Prosthecomicrobium sp. N25: one gene and its partner. The protein of the gene in region 1 binds, or shares a complex with, the protein of each later gene. Links are inferred from orthologs where the notes say so. Each region holds a gene or a part of one and is shown on either strand. Other genes may lie near its edges.

The links. Proteins that work in one complex are often made in the same cells at the same time.
Region 2: the proteins of WBG79_RS06230 (region 1) and xseA are in contact, whole or in part, in a cryo-EM structure (PDB 8TXR), measured with the Escherichia coli proteins. The link is inferred for Prosthecomicrobium sp. N25 from one-to-one orthologs.

What each region holds. Positions count from the first base shown.
Region 1 is NZ_JBBCAT010000001.1:1,375,667-1,379,527, reverse strand. What follows is about bases 673-3,452. They hold WBG79_RS06230 (exodeoxyribonuclease VII small subunit), read left to right. Parts: upstream 673-1,822; coding sequence 1,823-2,083; downstream 2,084-3,452. Other genes in these bases: dxs (1-deoxy-D-xylulose-5-phosphate synthase), read left to right, coding at 2,229-3,452; WBG79_RS06235 (Uma2 family endonuclease), read right to left, coding at 1,104-1,703; WBG79_RS06240 (histone deacetylase family protein), read left to right, coding at 673-1,082. In the rest of the region: more of WBG79_RS06240, read left to right, coding at 153-672; more of dxs, read left to right, coding at 3,453-3,861. UniProt on the Escherichia coli protein: Bidirectionally degrades single-stranded DNA into large acid-insoluble oligonucleotides, which are then degraded further into small acid-soluble oligonucleotides.
Region 2 is NZ_JBBCAT010000001.1:1,199,492-1,202,991, forward strand. What follows is about bases 1-2,960. They hold xseA (exodeoxyribonuclease VII large subunit), read left to right. Parts: upstream 1-674; coding sequence 675-2,246; downstream 2,247-2,960. Other genes in these bases: WBG79_RS05400 (16S rRNA (uracil(1498)-N(3))-methyltransferase), read right to left, coding at 1-555; WBG79_RS05410 (DUF937 domain-containing protein), read left to right, coding at 2,326-2,960. Also shown: more of WBG79_RS05410, read left to right, coding at 2,961-3,189; WBG79_RS05415 (MFS transporter), read right to left, coding at 3,194-3,500. UniProt on the Escherichia coli protein: Bidirectionally degrades single-stranded DNA into large acid-insoluble oligonucleotides, which are then degraded further into small acid-soluble oligonucleotides.

The sequences.
Region 1 (3,861 bases):
GTAATGCCACGTCGGGATTGACAGGGGTGCGGTCGGAGCCGTCCTATGGCCGGCAACGCCGTCCCGCCCGGCCGCGGGCGGATCAGAACACTGCGGAGAGCCGCGCCGGCGGCCTCCGCCGGGCGCCGGTCGCCCATGGGAGGACGTGCCGCATGTCGACGCTGCTGATCCATCACCCGAGCTTCCTGGAGCACGTCACGCCGATCGGGCATCCGGAGCGCCCCGACCGGATCCGGGCGATCGACCGGATCCTCGAGCACGAGCGCTTCCAGGCCCTGGAGCGCGAGCAGGCGCCGGTCGGCACGATCGAGCAGGCCGCGCTGGCCCATCCGGAGGCCTTCGTGCAGGAGATCAAGGACGCCGTGCCGGAGACGGGGCTGACCCGCATCGACGCCGACACGGTGATCTCGCCCGGGTCCTGGAAGGCGGCCATGCGCGGGGTCGGCGGGGTCTGCCAGGCTGTCGACGAGGTGATGGCCGGCAAGGTCAAGAACGCCTTCTGCGCGATCCGGCCGCCCGGGCACCATGCCGAGAAGGACCGGGCGATGGGCTTCTGCCTCTTCAACAACGTGGCCGTCGCGGCGCGCTGGGCGAAGAAGCAGCACGGCGTCGAGCGCGTCGCCATCATGGACTTCGACGTCCACCACGGGAACGGCACGCAGGACATCTTCTGGTCCGACACCTCGGTGATGTACACGTCGACGCACCAGATGCCGCTCTATCCCGGCACGGGCGCCGTCAACGAGACCGGGGCCGGCAACACCATCGTCAACGCGCCGCTGCGGGCCGGCGACGGCGGGGCGGAGTTCCGCGAAGCCATGGAGGTCGCCATCCTGCCGCGCATCGAGGATTTCCGGCCGGACCTCGTCATCATCTCGGCCGGCTTCGACGCGCATCACCGCGACCCGCTCGGGCAGATCAACCTGGTCGAGGCGGACTATGCCTGGGTGACCGCCAAGCTGATGGACATCGCGGACCGGAGCGCCAACGGCCGGGTCGTGTCGGTGCTCGAGGGCGGCTACGACCTGGAGGGTCTCGCCAAGTCGGTCGCCGCCCATGTGATGACGCTCATGAAGGCCTGAGCGCCCCGCCGGGCGCAGGGCTCAGGAGGCGGCGCGGACGAGCTCGGTGTCGGCGTAGATGTCCGTCATCGGGATCGTGAGGTCGAGGGCCGGCAGGGCGACCGTCTCGTCGAGGCGGTTCGCCGACGCCGGGAACTCGCTCCAGCCGCCCTCGGCGTCGCGCGACCAGACCTCCACCCGGAACTCGCGGGGGTGGACCAGCACATAATGCTGCAGGGTCGGCATGCGCAGGTACTGCTCCTGCTTGTAGCCGCGATCGATCGCGATGGTCGACGGCGAGAGCACCTCGAAGACGGCCACCGCGTCGTCGACCCAGGTCCGGCGGCCGTCTCCGGGCGGCCCGCAGCGGACGTAGACGTCCGGGAAGACGCCGAAGCGGTCTGAGACCGGGCTGCACAGGAGGAGGTCGCGGTAAGGCCGGCAACCACGATCGCGCATGCGGGCGTACAGAAATCCGGCGATGTTCGCGGTCACGATTTCATTGTCGACTGTCCCGCCCGCCATGGCGACAGGTTCACCGTCGAGAAGCTCGTACTTCTCGGTGTCCGTCCAGGTCTTCATCCATTCGACGAACTCGTCGATGAGCATCGGGAACTCGAGCTGCTTCGCGTATGCTGACATAATAGCTCCATCCAGCTCGTGGTTTCCAGTGTAGCAGAGGTCGTGGCCAACGCACGATCGCCAAGGTTGACACCCCCGCCGGCCCGCGCTTCCCTCTCGGCCCCGAAGGAGGACCGCCCGTGACCGACCAGCCCGCCAGCCCCCATGCCGACGTGAAGAGCCTCACCTTCGAGAAGGCGCTCGCGGAACTGGAGCAGATCGTCACCAAGCTCGAGCGCGGCGACGTGCCGCTCGAGGAGTCGATCGCGGCCTACGAGCGCGGGGAGGCCCTCAAGGCCCATTGCAGCCGGCTGCTCTCGGCGGCCGAGGCGCGGGTGGAGAAGATCAGGCTCGGGGCGGACGGCCAGCCGGCCGGGACCGAGCCGCTGGACGTGGACTGAGGCGCGTCCGCCGACGGTCTCGCCCGGGCGAAGCAGATTTGCGCGGGCGGGGGTGGTCCTGTAAGGCTTCCCGTTCGAAACTGGCCGCCGGCGACCTATATGGAGACCGCAGGCGGCTCCCGCCGGACAGACAGGCTCGCGCAAGTTGACCTCGAAAACGCCGCTCCTCGACACGATCCGCAACCCGGAGGATCTCCGTCGGCTGCCGGAGACGAGCCTCCGGCAGGTGGCGGACGAGCTCCGCACCGAGACGATCGACGCGGTCTCGGTGACGGGCGGCCATCTCGGCGCCGGCCTCGGCGTGGTCGAGCTGACGGTCGCGCTGCATCACGTGTTCGAGACGCCGCGCGACATCCTGATCTGGGACGTCGGCCACCAGGCCTATCCGCACAAGATCCTGACCGGCCGGCGCGACCGCATTCGCACGCTCCGGCAGGCGGGCGGGCTTTCGGGCTTCACCAAGCGCGAGGAGAGCCCCTACGATCCCTTCGGGGCGGCCCACTCCTCCACGTCCATCTCGGCCGCGCTCGGCTTCGCGGTCGGGCGCGACCTGAAGGGCGCGGACAATAACGTGGTGGCGGTGATCGGCGACGGCTCGATGTCGGCCGGCATGGCCTACGAGGCGATGAACAACGCCGGGGCGCTCGGCTCGCGGCTGATCGTCATCCTCAACGATAACGACATGTCGATCGCGCCGCCGACCGGGGCGATGAGCGCCTATCTGGCCCGCCTCGTCTCCAGCCGCACGTTCATGACGCTGCGCGACATCGGCAAGGGCATCGTCCGGCACCTGCCGCGCTTCGTCGAGGTCGGCGCCAAGCGGGCCGAGGAGTTCGCCCGCGGCTTCGCGATGGGCGGCACGCTCTTCGAGGAACTCGGCTTCTACTATGTCGGCCCGATCGACGGGCACAATCTCGACCACCTGCTGCCGGTCCTGAAGAACGTCCGCGACGCCGGGCAGGGCCCGATCCTGATCCACGTGGTGACCCAGAAGGGCAAGGGCTACGGGCCGGCCGAGCAGTCGGCCGACAAGTACCACGGCGTCAACAAGTTCGACGTCATCACCGGCAAGCAGGCGAAGCCGAAGGCGAACGCGCCGAGCTACACGCGCGTCTTCGCCGACACGCTGGTGGACGAGGCGAGCCGGGACGAGCGGATTGTCGGCGTCACGGCCGCGATGCCGTCGGGCACGGGACTCGACCTCTTCGGCGAGGCCTATCCGACGCGGATGTTCGACGTCGGCATCGCCGAGCAGCACGCGGTCACCTTCGCGGCGGGGCTCGCCGCCGAGGGCTTCCGGCCCTATTGCGCGCTCTACTCGACCTTCCTGCAGCGCGGCTACGACCAGGTCGTCCACGACGTGGCGATCCAGCGGCTTCCGGTTCGCTTCCCGATCGACCGCGCGGGCCTCGTTGGCGCCGACGGCCCGACCCATGCGGGCAGCTTCGACCTCGCCTATCTCGGCTGCCTGCCGCATTTCGTCATCATGGCGCCGGCCGACGAGGCCGAGCTCCGCCACATGATCGCGACCTCGGTGACGATCGACGACGCCCCCTCGGCGTTCCGGTATCCGCGCGGCGAGGGCGTCGGCGTGGAGATGCCGGTCCGCGGCACGCCGCTGGAAATCGGGCGCGGGCGCGTGCTGCGCGAAGGCACCACCATCGCGATCCTGTCGCTCGGCACCCGGCTCGCCGCGGCGCTGGAGGCGGCCGAGACGCTCGACGGCTACGGCCTCTCCGCCACGGTGGCGGACGCGCGCTTTATGAAGCCCCTCGACC
Region 2 (3,500 bases), 180 kb from region 1 along the record:
CACCGCGAGCGGGTTGGTGGTCGTCTCGTTCTCGTCGCAGAAGAAGATCCGCCGGTTCGGCTCCGCCCCCGGCCACACGTCGAGAAGCGCCTTCAGCTCCACCGGCTCGAGGATCTTCGGGATCGCCAGGATGCCGCACTGCTCGGCGGCCTCCACGGCGTTCGATTCCATCCGCTCCAGGTTGACCCGCCCGACCTGGGTATGGCGGGTGATCACCGGCCGCAGCAGGCCGACGCCGAGCTCGACCGCCTTCTGCACCATGTAGTCGAGCCGGGCCATCTTGAGCGGCGCGAAGAGGTAGTGCAGGTCCGCCGAGGGTTCCTGCGCCCGCACCCTCTCGACGAACTCCAGCACGCAGGCCCGCCGTCCGGCATCGGCGATTCGCGCGAGCCATTCCCCGTCCTGCCCGTTGAAGACCAGGATCTCCGACCCGGTTTCCATCCGCAGCACGTTGAGGAGATAGTTCGCCTGCTCGCGCGTGACCTCGATCCGCCCCCCGGCGCGGAGCGGCAGGCGCAGGAACAGACGCTGCAGTCGCGAATCGAAGCGAGGCATCGGAGCACCAGGCCGTTTCGGGACGCCCGTTATAGCGGCAGGCGAGGGGCGAGGGGAACCGCCGCCGGGGTTGACCCCGTCCGCCCGGCGCGCCACGGTTCGGCCCCGGAGGTCCGCCCTTGTCCGAATCCGCGCTGCCCAACACGCCCGAATTCACCGTCTCGGAACTCAGCTACTCGATCCGCCGCACGATCGAGGACGGCTTCGGCTTCGTGCGCGTGCGCGGCGAGATCACCGGCTACCGCGGCCCGCATTCCTCCGGCCACGCCTATTTCCGCCTGAAGGACGAGGGTGCCGCCATCGAGGCGGTGATCTGGCGGCAGACCATGCAGAAGCTCCGCTTCAAGCCCGAGGAGGGGCTGGAGGTGGTGGCGACCGGCCGCGTCACGACCTTCCCGGGCGGCTCCAAGTACCAGATCGTCATCGACGCGCTCGAGCCCGCCGGCGTGGGCGCCCTGATGGCGCTCCTGGAGGAGCGCAAGAAGAAGCTCGGCGCCGAGGGCCTGTTCGACCCGGCCCGCAAGAAGAAGCTGCCCTACCTGCCGCGCGTCATCGGCGTCGTCACCTCGCCGACGGGCGCCGTCATCCGCGACATCCTGCACCGCCTCGCCGACCGCTTCCCGACCCGCGTCGTGGTCTGGCCCGTCCGCGTCCAGGGCGACACCTCGGCCCGCGAGGTCGCGGCTGCCATCCAGGGCTTCAACGCCATCCCGCCCGGCGGCCACAAGGGCATCCCGCGGCCCGACGTGCTGATCGTCGCGCGCGGCGGCGGCAGCCTGGAGGACCTCTGGAGCTTCAACGAGGAGATCGTCGTCCGCGCCGCCGCGGCGAGCCGCATCCCGCTCGTCGCCGCGGTCGGCCACGAGACCGACTGGACCCTGATCGACCTCGCCGCCGACCTGCGCGCGCCCACCCCGACCGGCGCCGCCGAGATGGTCGTGCCGGTCCGCTCCGAGCTTCTGGGCGCCGTCGACAAGCTCGCTCAGCGCCTGACCGGCACGGTGTTCCGCTGCATGGAGGCGCGCCGGACCGAGCTGCGCTCCGCCGCCCGCGCCCTCGGCACCCCCGAGAGCCTGCTCGCCCAGCGCCGCCAGCGCCTCGACATCGCCGCCGGCCGCCTGTCCCAGGCGCTCGTCCAGGCGACCCGCGCGCAGGCGACCCGCTTCGCCCGCGCCGCCGGCCGCCTGTCGCCCCAGGCCCTGACGCACGCGCTCCGGATCGGCCGCGAGCGGGTGAAGGGATCGGCCGAGCGGGGCGAGCGCGCCTTCGCGGTCGGCCTGGAGCGCCGGCGCGAGCGCGTCGAGCGGCTGGCGGGACGGCTCTCCCCGCAGTCGCTCCTCGGCCGCGTCGAACGCTGCGGCGAGCGGACCGGCGTCCTCGGCCGCCGCCTCGATGGGGCCTTCGCGCTGATCGTCGAACGCAAGCGCGCCCGCCTCGACGCCCTCGGGCGCCTGACCGAGACGCTATCCTACCGCAGCGTCCTCGAGCGCGGCTTCGCCCTCGTCCGCGATGCCCACGGCAAGCCCGTCCGCTCGGCTGAATTGGTTGAGGCGGGGGCGGCGCTCGCCATCGAGTTCTCCGACGGCATCGTCGAGGCTGTGGCCGGGCCGGGCCACGCACCGTCCCGTCCGGCTCTGGCGAGGCCCCGGAAGCGCGACGCGGAACCGGCCGGGCAGGGTAAGCTGTTCTGACGATAGGGCGCCGGGCGCGCGTTTGACGTTGCGCGACATCCGCACGACAATCGCGCCCGCGAGCTGGAGAGGCTGTTTCATGTTCGATTTCACCGAGATCCTGAGACAGGCCCAGGGCGGCGAGGCCTTCGCGAACCTGGGACGCCAGTACGGCCTCTCGCCGGACCAGACCCGCGCCGCCGTCGAGGCTATGATGCCGGCCTTCGCGGCCGCCATGCAGCGCCAGCTCACCGACCCCGCCGCCTTCCAGGCCTTCCTGGCCGCGATGGCCGGCCAGGCCGGCACGCCCCGCAACCCCTATCTGGACGCCATGGCGGCCTTCTCGCCCGAGTCCCAGAAGGCCGGCGCCGACGCGCTGACGGCGATCTTCGGCTCCAACGAGGTGACCCGGGCCGTCGCCGCGCAGGTCGCGGCCATGAGCGGCATCGGCCCAAACGTGCTCCAGTCGATGATGCCGGTCGTCGCCTCCATGCTGATGGGAGGCATGGGCAGCGCGCTGGAGACGAACCCGATCGCCAAGATGGTGTCCGGCTTCTTCGCCGCCGCCCGGCCCGCGAGCCCCCAGGAGGCCTTCGCGGGCATGATGGCCGAGGCCTGGCGCGAGGGCGCCGCCAAGGGCCCGGCCGCCTTCGCCGACCTCATGGGCCAGTTCGCGCGCCAGGTGCCGCGCCCCGCCGAGGGCACCGAGAGCGTCGAGGAGATGCTGAAGCGCACCCCGAACCCCGCCGCCGAGGGCTCGCCGATCGAGGAGGCCTTCGGTGCCTTCGTGCGCGGCTTCAACCGCGGCCGCCCCGAACCCGCCCCGGAGCCGGAGGCCGCCCCGGACGACTTCTCGGCCTTCGTCGGACAGCTCTTCAAGGCCGGCGAGGCCGTGCAGGCCACCCAGGCCCAGGCCTTCGAGCAGATCTTCGACCAGTTCTGGGGCAAGCCCGGCAAGCGCTGACGGGTCAGGCGCCCGGCCGCGCGTCCTTGGCGAAGAGATAGATGCCGAGCGAGGCCGCGAGCAGGAGCCCGAAGCCGCCGAACAGCGCCGCGTAGATCTCCGCCGGCGCCATGCCCTCCGCCGCCAGCGCCCCCACATAGGCGCCCGAGATCGGCTGCAGCACGCCCGCCCCGCCGATCATGCAGGTGTTCATGACGCTGAGCCCGCGCCCCAGCGCGTGTTCCGGCAGGAAGGCGCGCGCATGCGCCATCACCACGCCGTAGGTCATCCCGAAGCCGCCCATCACGCCGAACAGCAGCGCCGCCGCCACC